One region of the Janthinobacterium sp. CG_23.4 genome, then DNA from elsewhere that is predicted to be linked to it. Evidence: riboswitches for the same ligand, from Rfam matches in the RefSeq annotation. Region 1 holds a riboswitch; the other holds the start of a gene.

Region 1 (6,619 bases):
GCTGCTGACGGCGACAGATACGGACGTGCCCCAAGCGGACGGTTTCCTCACGGCCGGTAGCCTGGTGGGACAATTGCTGCTGTCGCGCAAAAAGCTCGAAAACTGGATTGCCTGGATCATCGTCGACGTGCTGTATGTCTGGCTGTACCTGCACAAGGGCTTGACCCTGACAGCCGTGCTATACGCCTTCTTCGTGGTGATGGCCATCATCGGCTTGCTGGCGTGGAAAAAGTCGGCACCGGCCGCGCCCGATGCCATGGTCCTCAAGTGATGCGGCCTTGCGTGCGCGTGGCGATCCTGGGAGCGGAATCGTCGGGCAAGTCTACCCTGGCGGCAGCCCTGGCTGCGCGCTACGGCACCGTCTGGGTGCCGGAATACTTGCGCGAATTTGTCGAAATGCAGGGCAGGGTGCCCCTCGCGGCCGATCAGTTTGGTATTGCTCGAACGCAAATCGAACGCGAAGCGGCAGCCGCCCCGCAGGCGCGTGACTTCCTGTTTTGCGACACGACGCCCTTGATGACGCTGGTCTACAGCCGCCATTATTTTGATGGTGCGGACGCGCAACTGGCGGCGCTGGCCGATGCCACGCAGTACGACGTGACCCTGGTGACGGCGCCCGATAGCCCGTGGGTGGCCGATGGCTTGCAGCGCGAGTCGGAAGCCGTGCGTCAATTGATTTACCGCTACCTGCTCGATGCGCTCGACGCGCGTGGCATCGTCTACCACGTCTTGCACGACAACCTGGAGGCGCGCCTGGACCAGGCGGCGCCCCTGCTGCGGCAGGCGCTTGCTGCAGCGCCTGCCATTTCTTTTCCTTACAACACCTAACAAACTTTGCTTAGGTGTTTAAAAGTCGAACTGTGCCGAGACCTTGAACGTGCGGCTGGCGCCTGGATACAGATAGCCATCCGATTCCGGCGTCACGTCGCGCCAGTAGAACTTGTCGGCCACGTTGTTGACGGCGGCGCGCAGCACGGCGCGTGTGCCGGCGATGCGCGTGGCGTAGGCGGCGCCCAGGTTGAACACATGGTACGAGGGCACGAAAGTCGTGTTGTTGTATTCAAACGCTTTCTTGCCCGCATATTCCCAGCTGCCATTGACGCTCAAGCCCGCCACCTGTTGCACGGCGTAATCCGCATGCACGGCCGCCTTCAAGGCGGGCACATTGGGCACGCGCTTGCCGTCGAGATCCGCATTGCCCGTGCCTGACTGCTGGCTGTTCAGGGCCGTGAGCGAGACGCCGAGGTTCAGGTCGCGGCCAGCCTTGCCTTGCGCAGATAATTCCAGGCCCCGGTGCTGCGCCTGGCCTTCACGCACGAAATAGCGTGCAGCGTTTTGGAATTCCAGGCCCTTGCGGATCTGGAACAGGCTGGCCGCCAGCATGAAGTCGGGCGTCACATCCATCTTCACGCCCAATTCAATCTGCTTCGAGCGGCTCGGCGTCAGCTCTTCGTTGGCATTCATTGCCTTGCGGTCCGCCGTGCCGCCATGTTCCATGCCCTGCGAATAGGCCGCATACACGGAGACATTGTCGAGCGGCGTATAGACCAGCGATACATTGGGCAGCAGGAAGTCGTGCTTGGCGCGAATTTCTGTGTCGGCCTTGAGCACATACTGGTAGCCATCGACATCGACATGGCGCAAGCCGCCATGCAGTTTCCAGTTCGGCGTCAGACTGATGATGTCCTGCACGAAGACGGAGTTTTCCGTATCCTTGCGCACCAGGCGCACGGGACCCGTGACGCCCGGCGAGGTGCCGACGATTTGCGGCTGATAGATGTTGCTCACGCCCACCCAGTCGTACACGTACAGGCCGGCGCGGTCCTTGCGGCGGAAGGTCGAGACGCCGGCCGTGAATGCATGACGCAGACTACCGGTGGCGAACTTGCCCTCGATCATGGCTTGCGCGCTCAGCGGCTTTTTCGTTTCGCCCAGGCTGCGGTAGTCATACACGTCGTAGTCGCCATTGCCGCAGAAGCCAGGGTACAGGTCCTGTCCGCTGCAGCCATACGGGAAGGCGGTGTAGTCATCGCGCTTGAACGCGTGCTGGTTGGCCGACAGGGTGGCATTCCAGTCGTCATTGAACGCGTACTGGAAGCGCAGGCCGATGTTGGTGGTGACGGTTTCCACGGGGCGCGTCCATGGCTGCAAGTTGAGCATGGCATTGGCGCTGACGCCCGTTGGCAAGGTTTTATTGTTCAGCAGCTGGAAGCCGGGCGCTGTTGCCTGCGCCTTGTCCTGGTAGTCGGCATCGAGCTGCAGCAGCGCCTGTGGCGATATCTGCCAGTCGAAGGCGCCAGAAATGAATTTACGGTTGCCATCGGCGCCCTTGATGTAGGAGCGCAGGCGCTCGGCCGCCACGTTGACACGGTAGCCGAAGCGCGTGTCTTCCAGGCGACCGCCTAGGTCAACGGCGCCGTACAGGGTGCCGCGCTCGCGCGTTTCCACGGTGACCGTGCGCAGTGGCGAAGCGGTGGGGCGCTTGACGATGAAGTCGATCACGCCGCCGGGCGCGGCCACGCCCGCCTGCAAGCCAGCCAGGCCTTTCAGCACTTCGATGCGCTCCTTGTTTTCCAGCGCAATTTGCGTGTCGCCAGGAATGGCCATGCCATCCTTGCGGTAGCTGGAATTGTTATCGAGCTTGAAGCCGCGGATGGTGAACTGTTCCGCATAGCCGACGGCGTTGTAGGCGTCGTTGATGCTGGCGTCGAGCTTGACGGCGTCGCTCAGATTACGTATCTGCAAGTCCTGCATGTCTTTTTGCGCAATGACGGTGACGGACGCCGGCGTTTGTAGCAGCGGTGCGTCGGAAAAGCCGCCCACGGAAGCGCGCTTGGCGGCTGGCGCCTTGCTGGCCGTGACGATGACTTCGGCCATGCTTGGCGTATCGGCCTGTGAGTCGGCGGTGTCAGGCGCTGCCAGCGCTGGCGCGGCAAACGCCTGCACGATGGCCAGGGTCAGTACAGAAACGGATAAATTCGGTGTGGACATAGATTGCTCGTGGTTCAAGCCGACTCTCGGGAGAGTACGGCAGGCTGCTTGTTCGGCTGGCGCCAACGCAGGAGCTATCAAAGGAGGGAGGTACTTTGCGCTTTCCTTCGCTGGCATTATCCAGATCAGGTACGAAGGGTATCTCTCACCCGGATGACTGCTCCAGGACCCCTAGCGAGGTGACAGCTTAGCATGAAGCACGGCCTGCTGTCCCATCTGGCTGAGCGTTTTACAACAGTGTGGCGCGAATCTACAAACGCAGTTAGCGCACCTTGCCGTCGTCGATGGTCAGCAGGAAATCGTGGTGCGCGGCTGGAAACGCGTCGTGGACGCTTGAGCTTTTCGCCCACGAGGCGGAGAATGCAGCCGATGTTACCACCACGCGAAAAGGAATGCGCATGACCACCGTCCCACTGGAAGAATCGGGCTTGCCTGCCACGGCACTCGATATGCACCGCGCCATCGGCGCCACCATCGCCGCGCTACAGGCACTGGACTTGAACAGCCAGCGCTTCGAGGCGTGCACGGACCCGGAACTGCGTCGCGTGCTCGCGCATGCGGGCGACACCAGTCGCAAGGAAGCGGCCATGCTGCTCGAGTGGATGCGTCGCCGCGATGCGCGCCTGGACGCGGCCATGAAGGAGGCGCTGTTCAAGGCGGGGCCGATCGTTGCTCAGTATCACTATGACGAGAACATAGGGTAACGATTGCGTTGTCGCTGTGGCGTACCATGCGCCACATGCCCGGTGCTTCGCGTAGACTGTGTGCCGAACACGATTTTGGAAGAGTTTGCAACGATGAGATCATTGCCATACCGAGAAGGCAGCTGGTTTGCCGTACCCTTGCCTGGCGGCGGCTATGCCGCCGGCGTGGTAGCGCGCCGGGCGCCTGCCGGGCGCATCATGCTGGCGTATATGTTCGGGCCGAAGCGCGACCGCTTGCCTGTACTGGAAGAATTGGAAGATTTGCGCCCGGAACATGCCGTGCGCCGCTTGCGCACGGGTGATATGGCCATCCTTAACGCGCGCTGGCCCCTGCTGGGCGACAGCCGCCACTGGGAGCGCGAGGCCTGGCCCATGCCAGCCTTTATCCGCCGTAATGCCTCATTGCAGCGCGCCTGGCGCGCCAGTTATGCCGACGCCGACCCTGCCAAGCTGGACCGTGAAGAATCGATTCCCTTCGATACGCCGGGCATGGAAAGCGATTCCCTGTACGGTTACGGGGCAACGGAATTGCTGATGAATAAAGTGCTGGTGCAGGAAGCGGCGTCGGCAGCGTAGGCCGGATGAGGCCGTAATCCGACAACATTGTTGGCTGTTCTTGTCGGATTACGCGGTTCCCGCTAATCCGACCTACGTCGCCTGCACCGCTGGCGCAAACACCGGAGTGAGCAGGCCCGATTATTTTTTACGCCGCTGGCAAGCTGATCTGAAACGCCAGGCCACCGCCTTCGCGGTTGCGTACCTGCAATTCGGCGCCATGGCGCTGCAGCACGCGCTCGACGATGGCCAGGCCCAGACCGGCGCCGTTGGCTTGCCCGCGCGCCGTGTCGAGGCGGGTGAACGGTTTCATCAGTTGCTCGATCTTCTCGGCCGGTACGCCCGTGCCGTGGTCTTGTACCTCGATAATCACCTTTTTCACGCCGTGGCTGGTGCGCACATGGCAGCCGATGTCGATTTCCGTCAGGTCGCTGCCTGGCGACTTGCCATAGCGGCGGGCATTCTCGATCAGGTTGTTCAGCACGCGGCGCAAGTCGGTGGGATTGCCCATCGCATGCGCGCCTTCGGCGATGCTGGCATGGATGCTCACGTCCGGCAGGCGCATCGCTTCGCGCGTCATGTCGCTCAGTAAACCGCTGAGGTCCACGTCCGTGAAGCTCGACGCTTCCGTCGGCCTGGCGTAGTCGAGGAACTGGCCGATGATGGCGTCCATCTGGCCGATATCGGACTGGATGCCCAGGCGCGCCTCGTCCGACAGGTTGGCCATTTCCACTTCCAGTTGCATGCGCGCCAGCGGCGTGCGCAAATCGTGCGAAATACCGGCCAGAATCACGGCGCGGTCCGATTCTACCTGCTTCAAATCATCGACCATCTGGTTGAAGCTGCGGTTCGCCTCGATGATTTCGATCGGGCCTTTTTCCGGCAGCAGCGCCGGCTGCTTGCCCTTGGCGATGTCGCGCGCGGCCGCCGTCAAACGTGACAGCGGCAGATTGATCAGGCTCGAAATAATGGCCGCGCCCAGCAGAGACAGCAAGGACACCAGGCTGGCCCAGCCCAGCCACTGGAAGCCCGTCAGGCCACGCAGGCGCTCGCGGTCCAGCATCAGCCAGTATTCGTCATCGTCGATCTTGAAGCTGACCCAGAAACCGGCTACGCCGTTGACGCGCGCGGAAAAGCGCGTGTCCTTGCCCAGTTTGGCTTTCACCTGCGCCTCGATCTCGGGCATCAGGTAATTGTCGGGCGGCGGCTCGATGCGGTCGTCCTCTTCCAGCGAGAAGATGCGGATGCCTTCATTGCTGACGAGGTCGAACAGCAGCTCGCGCCGCAACTCGGGCGCCGAGTGCGTCAGTGCCGCATGCGTGATGGTGACGACGGAAATGATCTGGGCGGAAATCTGCTGCGCTTGCGGCTCGCGCTGGATGACGGAAATCATGCCGATCCAGGTGATCATGCTGACCGTGGTCAAGGTGCCGAGCAGCAAAAAGGTGCGCCAGAACAGGCCGCTTTTCAGCCGCGCCAGGCTGATATCGGGAACAAGCTTCATCATGCCTTGCCTGCGATCAGCGCGGCTGTCCGTCCGGGATGAAGACGTAGCCCAGGCCCCACACGGTCTGGATGAACAGCGGGCTCGACGGATCGGGTTCGATCAGCTTGCGCAAGCGCGAGATTTGCACGTCCAGGCTGCGGTCAAATACTTCGTATTCGCGGCCGCGCGCCAGTTCCATCAGTTTCTCGCGCGACAGCGGCTGGCGCGCATGACGGGCAAATACCTTCAGCACGGAAAATTCGCCCGTCGTCAGGGGCACCGTTTCGCCGCTCTTTTTCAGGGTGCGCGTGCCCAGGTCCAGCACGAAGTGGCCAAACTCGAAGGTTTGCGGCGTTTCCGACGGCGCGCCCGGGATTTCATCGGGACCCTTGCGACGCAGCACGGCGCCGATGCGGGCCACCAGTTCGCGCGGGTTGAACGGTTTCGGCAGGTAGTCGTCGGCGCCCATTTCCAGGCCCACGATGCGGTCCACATCTTCGCCTTTGGCCGTCAGCATGATGATCGGTGTCTGGTCACCCGCGCCACGCAGGCGGCGGCAGATCGACAGGCCGTCTTCGCCGGGCAGCATCAAATCGAGCACCAGCAAGTCGTAGCGTTCGCGTAGCCACAATTTGTTCATGGCAGTCGCGCTCTCTGCCGTGAAGACATTGAAACCCTGTTCGGTCAGGTAGCGACGCAGCAGATCGCGCAGGCGCACGTCGTCATCGACGACCATGATCTTCGCCTGGTGGCCGTGGATCGATTGCATTGTTGTATTACTGCCGGAAGTGGAGGTTGTGGTCATTTAGGGTGTCGTATTATCTTATATTAGTTGCTATAGTAACGCCTCGCGCGGTGCCGACAAGGGTGTATGGCAACCCAT
Region 2 (6,619 bases), 2.6 Mb from region 1:
ATATCGAAATGGAAAAAGCCCGCCAGGCGGCGGAAAAGGCGAACCTGGCGAAGTCCGAGTTTTTGTCGAGCATGAGCCATGAATTGCGCACGCCCTTGAACGCCGTGCTGGGCTTTGCCCAGTTGATGGCGTCCGAGACGCCGGCGCCGAGCTTGCCGCAGCAGCGCTCGATCGACCAAATCCTCAAGGGTGGCTGGTATCTCTTGCGTTTGATCAATGAAATCCTCGACCTGGCCATGATCGAGTCGGGCAAGGTCACCATGTCGGAAGAGGCGATGTCCTTGCTCGACGTGTTGCAAGATTGCCAGGCGATGATCGCGCCACAGGCAGAAAAACGCGGCATCAGCATGCATTTCCCCCGTTGCGGCAAGGCCTTCTATGTGCATGCCGACCGCACGCGCGTGAAACAGGTGATGATTAACCTGCTGTCGAACGCCATCAAGTACAACCAGAGCGGCGGCAGCGTGAAAGTCGAGTGCCGTCATCAAGGCGAGCGCGTGCGCGCCAGCGTCACGGACAGCGGCGCTGGCCTGAACGCCGAACAGATGAGTCAGTTGTTCCAACCCTTCAATCGCCTGGGCCAGGAAAGCAGCACGGAAGAGGGCACGGGTATCGGCCTGGTCGTCACCAAGCAACTGGTCGAGTTGATGGGGGGCCAGATCGGTGTCGACAGCACGGTGGGCATGGGCACCACCTTCTGGGTGGAATTCCAGGCCTCGCGCGCGCCTGAACTGCATCTGGAAGAGGGCGTAGCCTTGCCCGCGGTACAGGAAGATCCGGAAAGCCAGCGCACCTTGCTGTACGTGGAAGACAATCCCGCCAACCTGGCGCTGGTGGAGCAATTAATTGCCCGCCGCAGCGACTTGAAGCTGCTGACGGCCATCGATGCGCACCTGGGCATCGACCTGGCGCGCACGTATCAGCCGGACGTGATCTTGATGGATATCAACCTGCCCGGCATCAGCGGCTATGGCGCCCTGCGCATCTTGCATGACGATCCGCTGACCAGCCATATCCCCGTGATGGCCCTGTCGGCCAACGCCGTGCCGCGCGATATCGAGAAAGGCCTGGAAGCGGGCTTCTTCCGCTATTTGACCAAGCCCATCAAGGTCGTCGAATTCATGGATGCGCTCGACGTGGCCTTGCACCATGCAGCCGCACACGGCTTGGCCGACGACACGCACGCAGCACGCTAATTTTGCATTTCATTTTAGGAATACCGCCATGCTTCAAGCCACTGAGATCCTGAACGCCAGCATCCTCATCGTCGATGACCAGGAGGCCAACGTCATGCTGCTCGAGCAGGTGTTGCGCAATGCCGGCTATACGCGCATCACGTCCACCATGGACCCGCAAGCGGTGCACGCGCTGCACCAGCAGCACCGCTACGATCTGATTTTGCTCGACTTGCAGATGCCTGAAATGGATGGCTTCGAAGTCATGGACGGCTTGCGCGACATCGAGGCGGGCAGCTATCTGCCGGTGCTGGTGATTACGGCCCAGCCCGGCCATAAGCTGCGCGCGCTACAGGCCGGCGCCAAGGACTTCGTCAGCAAGCCCTTCGACCTGGTGGAGGTGAAGACGCGCATCCACAATATGCTGGAAGTGCGTTTGCTGTACCAGAAGCTGGCCGAATACAACAAGTCGCTGGAACAGTTGGTGGAAGAACGCACGGCCGAGTTGCGCGAGAGCGAAGCGCGCTTCCAGCGCTTTACGGAACTGTCTTCCGACTGGTACTGGGAACAGGATGCGCAGGGTAAGCTGACGCGCTTTTCCGGTCCCGTGGCTGAAATGCTGGGCATCGGCAGCGAGGCAGAGCCGCAGCGCTGGAACGCGGCCGAGCGTGCATTGCTCGACGCCAAGATCGCCGCGCGCGAACCTTTCCTCGACTTCATCTATAGCCGCGCCAACCTGGACGGCAGCACGCAGTATCTGCAGGTCAGTGGCGAGCCGATGTTCGACAATGGCAGCCGTTTCATCGGCTATCGCGGCATCGGTCTCGATGTCACGCAGCGCCTGCGTGCTGTCTGATTGCCGACCGTTGATCTATACTTGTTGTTATTGACATCAACAAGGAAAGTATCATGGTTGACAAATCACTGCCCGAATACTGGTTTCCCGCCAAGACCTACGGCTGGGGCTGGGGTTTGCCCATCACCTGGCAGGGTTGGCTGGTGTTCCTGGCCGCGCTGGCGCTGTTCGCCTGCGGCGCCTTCCTGTTCCCGCCACAAACCATGCTGCTGGGCTACATCGTGTATGAAGTCGCCATCGTCGCCGCGCTGATCGCCGTGTGCCAGTGGAAGGGCGAACCGACCGCCTGGCGCTGGGGCAAGAAGAAATAAGCGCGCCGGTATCTGCTGCATTGCAGCAGATGCCGGCACGACGACAACGCAAGAAATCATCTGGCCACGCGGCGCGAAGCGCGTATAATTGGCCCGCTGCCGCAAGGCGGCAAACGCTAGGGGTCCTGCCTTTCGCTGTGGAAACACAGTGCAAGCGCGGGTGAGAAATACCCTCCGAACCTGATCTGGATAATGCCAGCGAAGGGAAGCTTTAGGATGAACGCACCTCGCTTTTCCGCGTGCGCGCAGCCGAACCTCCTTAGCTGGCTCCAGGCTATAAATAGTCTAGCTGCAAGTCTAGCCAAGGAGCCAAAATGAACGCCAACCCGAAATTCCTCTCCGCCACCGCCACGGTCGACGAAGCGGCCATCGCACCGCTGCCCAATTCGCGCAAGATCTATATTGAAGGCAGCCGCCCCGATATCCGCGTGCCCATGCGCAGAATCAGCCAATCCGATACGGAAGCGTCGTTCGGCGGCGAAAAGAATCCGCCGATCTACGTGTACGACACGTCCGGCCCGTACACGGACCCGGAGGTGCAGATCGATATCCGCTCGGGCCTGGCTACGCCGCGCCTGCCGTGGATCATGGAGCGGGCCGACACGGAAGAATTGCCCGGTCCCACCTCCGACTACGGCATCGCCCGCCTGGCAGACCCGACACTGGCCGAGCTGCGTTTTAACCTGCACCGCAAGCCGCGCCGCGCCATCGCCGGCAAGAATGTGACGCAAATGCATTACGCCCGGCAAGGCATCATCACGCCGGAAATGGAATTCGTGGCCATCCGCGAAAACATGCGCCGCCACGAGTATTTGCGCGAACTGAAAGCCTCCGGTCCCATGGGCGAGCGCCTGGCCGAGCTGATGGGCCGCCAGCATCCGGGCCAGTCCTTCGGCGCCAGCATTCCTGCGCAAATCACGGCCGAATTCGTGCGCGAGGAAATCGCCCGTGGCCGCGCCATCATTCCCGCCAACATCAACCATCCGGAAGTCGAACCGATGATCATCGGCCGCAATTTCCTGGTGAAAATTAACGCCAATATCGGCAATTCGGCCGTCACTTCGTCCATCGGCGAGGAAGTGGAAAAAATGACCTGGGCCATCCGCTGGGGCGGCGATAACGTGATGGACTTGTCTACTGGCAAGCACATCCACGAAACGCGCGAATGGATCGTGCGCAACAGCCCCGTGCCCATCGGTACTGTGCCCCTCTATCAGGCGCTGGAAAAGGTCAATGGCAAGGCCGAAGACCTGACGTGGGAGATTTTCCGCGATACCTTGATCGAGCAGGCGGAGCAGGGCGTTGACTACTTCACCATCCACGCGGGCGTGCTGCTGCGCTATGTGCCGCTGACGGCCAAGCGCTTGACGGGCATCGTCTCGCGCGGCGGTTCCATCATGGCGAAATGGTGTCTGGCACACCATCAGGAATCGTTCCTGTACACGCATTTTGAAGACATTTGCGACATCATGAAGGCGTACGACGTGTCGTTCTCGCTGGGTGACGGCTTGCGCCCCGGCTCGATCTACGACGCCAACGACGAGGCGCAGTTGGGCGAACTGAAAACCCTGGGCGAGCTGACGCAAGTGGCCTGGAAGCACGATGTGCAAGTGATGATCGAAGGCCCGGGCCATGTGCCCATGCAATTGATCAAGGAAAACATGGACTTGCAGCTGGAGCAGTGCGGCGAAGCGCCGTTCTACACGCTGGGACCGCTGACGACCGATATTGCCCCCGGCTACGACCACATCACATCGGGCATAGGCGCGGCCATGATAGGCTGGTATGGCACGGCCATGCTGTGCTATGTGACGCCGAAGGAACACTTGGGCTTACCCAACAAGGCTGATGTGAAGGATGGCATCATCACGTATAAAATTGCGGCGCATGCGGCCGACCTGGCCAAGGGCCATCCGGGCGCACAAATCCGCGACAACGCCCTGTCGAAAGCGCGCTTTGAATTTCGCTGGGATGACCAGTTCAACATCGGCCTGGACCCGGACAAGGCGCGCGAATTCCACGACGAAACTCTGCCCAAGGATTCGGCCAAGGTAGCGCATTTCTGCTCCATGTGCGGCCCGCACTTCTGCTCGATGAAGATCACGCAGGAAGTGCGCGAATATGCGGCCGGCATGGGCATCGCGGAAGACAAGGCGCTCCAGCAAGGCATGGAAATCAAGGCCATCGAATTCATCAAGAACGGCGCCGAGCTGTACCGTAAGGTATGAAGGAGAGCGTGATGCCTGCATGCATACCCATCACGCTCAACGGCGCGCCGCACCAGGTGCCGCCGGGGCACACGCTGGACCAGTTGATCGCCGCATTGTCGCTGGAAAACCAGGCGCTGGCGCTGGCCGTCAACCGCCATGTCGTGCCGCGCAAGGCGTGGCAGGGCAGGGTCCTGGAAAGCTTGGATCAGGTAGAGATCGTACGCGCCATCGGCGGTGGCTAAATTAAGGAAAAAGCAATGACAAGTAATCATAACGATGATCTGCTGAGCATCGCAGGAAAACAATACCAATCGCGCTTGCTGGTGGGCAGCGGCAAGTACAAGGATTTGTCACAGACGCGCGAAGCGACGGACGCGGCGCAAGCGCAAATCATCACGGTGGCGATCCGTCGCGTCAATATCGGGCAAGATCCGAGCGCGCCCAGCCTGCTCGATGTGCTGCCGCCGGACCAGTACACGATTTTGCCCAACACGGCTGGCTGCTACAACGCCAAGGATGCCGTCTACACCTTGCAGCTGGCGCGCGAGCTGCTGGGCGGGCGCAATCTGGTCAAGCTGGAAGTACTGGGCGATGAAAAGACCTTGTTTCCACACATGCCGGAAACCCTGATCGCGGCCGAAGCGTTGGTCAAGGATGGCTTCGACGTGATGGTCTATTGCAGTGACGACCCGATCCAGGCGAAGATTTTGGAAGATATCGGCTGCGTGGCCATCATGCCGCTGGCCTCGCTGATTGGCTCGGGCATGGGCATCTTGAATCCGTGGAATTTGTCACTGATCATAGCCCAGGCGAAAGTGCCGGTGCTGGTGGACGCGGGCGTGGGCACGGCGTCGGATGCGGCCATTGCCATGGAGCTCGGTTGTGACGGCGTGCTGATGAACACGGCCATTGCCGGCGCGCGCGATCCCGTGCGCATGGCGCATGCGATGAAGCTGGCCGTGCGCGCCGGACGTGCCGCGTTTCTGGCAGGACGCATGCCGCGTAAATTTGCCGCCTCGCCCTCGTCGCCGATGGCTGGCCGCCTGGCGTGATGGGGCGACAGCGTCTGCCGGGTCGTCCGGTTGTGCTGGTGTTTGCCGGCCTCGACCCCTCGGGCGGCGCCGGCCTGGCCGCCGATATCCTGGCCATTGCGGCGCAGGGCGTGCATGCCTTGCCCGTCATCACGGCGCTGACGGTGCAAGACAATGACCGTGTGTTTGGCGTGGAAGCGGTGGCGCCGGCAATGCTGTGCCGGCAGGCGCAGGCGCTGATCGCCAAAATCGCCATTGATGCTGTGAAAATCGGCATCCCCGGCAGCGCTGCAAATGCGGCCGTCATTGCGCAACTGATCGCGCAATTGCGGCTGGTCCGGCCCGACTTGCCCGTGGTGCTCGATCCCGTACTGGCCAGCGGCCATGGTGATCTGCTCAGCAAGGGCGATGCGGTGCTGGCGCTGACGCCCTTGCTGCCGGTGACGACCCTGATCGTGCCGAACGGGCCGGAAGCGCTGGCCCTCGGTGGCGCAGAAAGTCTGCGCGCGCAAGGCTGCAAGAACGTGCTGCTGACGGGCGGGCATGGTGAGGGCGAGGTGATCGTCAACCGCTGGTGCGATAGCGCAGGCGGCGAGCGCGAGTGGCGCTGGCCGCGTCTGCCCGGCGCCTTCCACGGCAGCGGCTGCACTTTGGCCTCCGCCATCGCGGCACGCCTGGCATTGGGCCATCCGCTGGCCGAAGCGCTGGCGCTGGCACAAAGCTATTGCCATGCGGCCCTGGCCGGCGCGTATGCGATAGCGCCAGGTCAAGGCATACCGCAACGTTTCATTGAACAAGGAAAACATCATGCGTGGACTGTATCTGGTCACCCCCAACTGGGATGACACCGACCGCTTGCTCGACGTGAGCGAGCAAGCCTTGCAGGAAGGTGTTGCCATGCTGCAATACCGGCACAAGAGCGCCGACGCGCAGCAGCGGCGCGAGCAGGCTGGCGCCTTGCTGACCCTGGCCCGCAAGTATGGCGTGCCCTTCATCATCAACGACTTTATCGCACTGTGCGAAGAGCTCGACGCGG

What was found. Region 1 has a riboswitch for thiamine pyrophosphate ahead of H4V96_RS14305 (TonB-dependent siderophore receptor). Riboswitches for the same ligand answer to the same signal wherever they lie in the genome.
Region 2: linked by a shared signal. The riboswitch ahead of thiC (phosphomethylpyrimidine synthase ThiC) and the one ahead of H4V96_RS14305 (TonB-dependent siderophore receptor) in region 1 are both predicted to bind thiamine pyrophosphate.

The regions. Positions count from the first base shown of each region.
Region 1 is NZ_JARXUX010000001.1:3,191,370-3,197,988, reverse strand. Features, by position in the region: gene pnuC (nicotinamide riboside transporter PnuC) at 1-271, shown strand, start outside; gene H4V96_RS14310 (ATP-binding protein) at 271-828, shown strand; gene H4V96_RS14305 (TonB-dependent siderophore receptor) at 847-2,991, opposite strand; TPP riboswitch at 3,077-3,174, opposite strand; gene H4V96_RS14300 (hypothetical protein) at 3,254-3,391, opposite strand; gene H4V96_RS14295 (hypothetical protein) at 3,390-3,695, shown strand; gene H4V96_RS14290 (Imm26 family immunity protein) at 3,789-4,271, shown strand; gene H4V96_RS14285 (sensor histidine kinase) at 4,399-5,757, opposite strand; gene ompR (two-component system response regulator OmpR) at 5,771-6,505, opposite strand.
Region 2 is NZ_JARXUX010000001.1:552,088-558,706, forward strand. Features, by position in the region: gene H4V96_RS02485 (PAS domain S-box protein) at 1-1,196, shown strand, start outside; gene H4V96_RS02490 (response regulator) at 1,225-2,031, shown strand; gene H4V96_RS02495 (hypothetical protein) at 2,085-2,342, shown strand; TPP riboswitch at 2,451-2,566, shown strand; gene thiC (phosphomethylpyrimidine synthase ThiC) at 2,657-4,570, shown strand; gene thiS (sulfur carrier protein ThiS) at 4,582-4,794, shown strand; gene H4V96_RS02510 (thiazole synthase) at 4,810-5,604, shown strand; gene H4V96_RS02515 (hydroxymethylpyrimidine/phosphomethylpyrimidine kinase) at 5,604-6,428, shown strand; gene thiE (thiamine phosphate synthase) at 6,391-6,619, shown strand, end outside.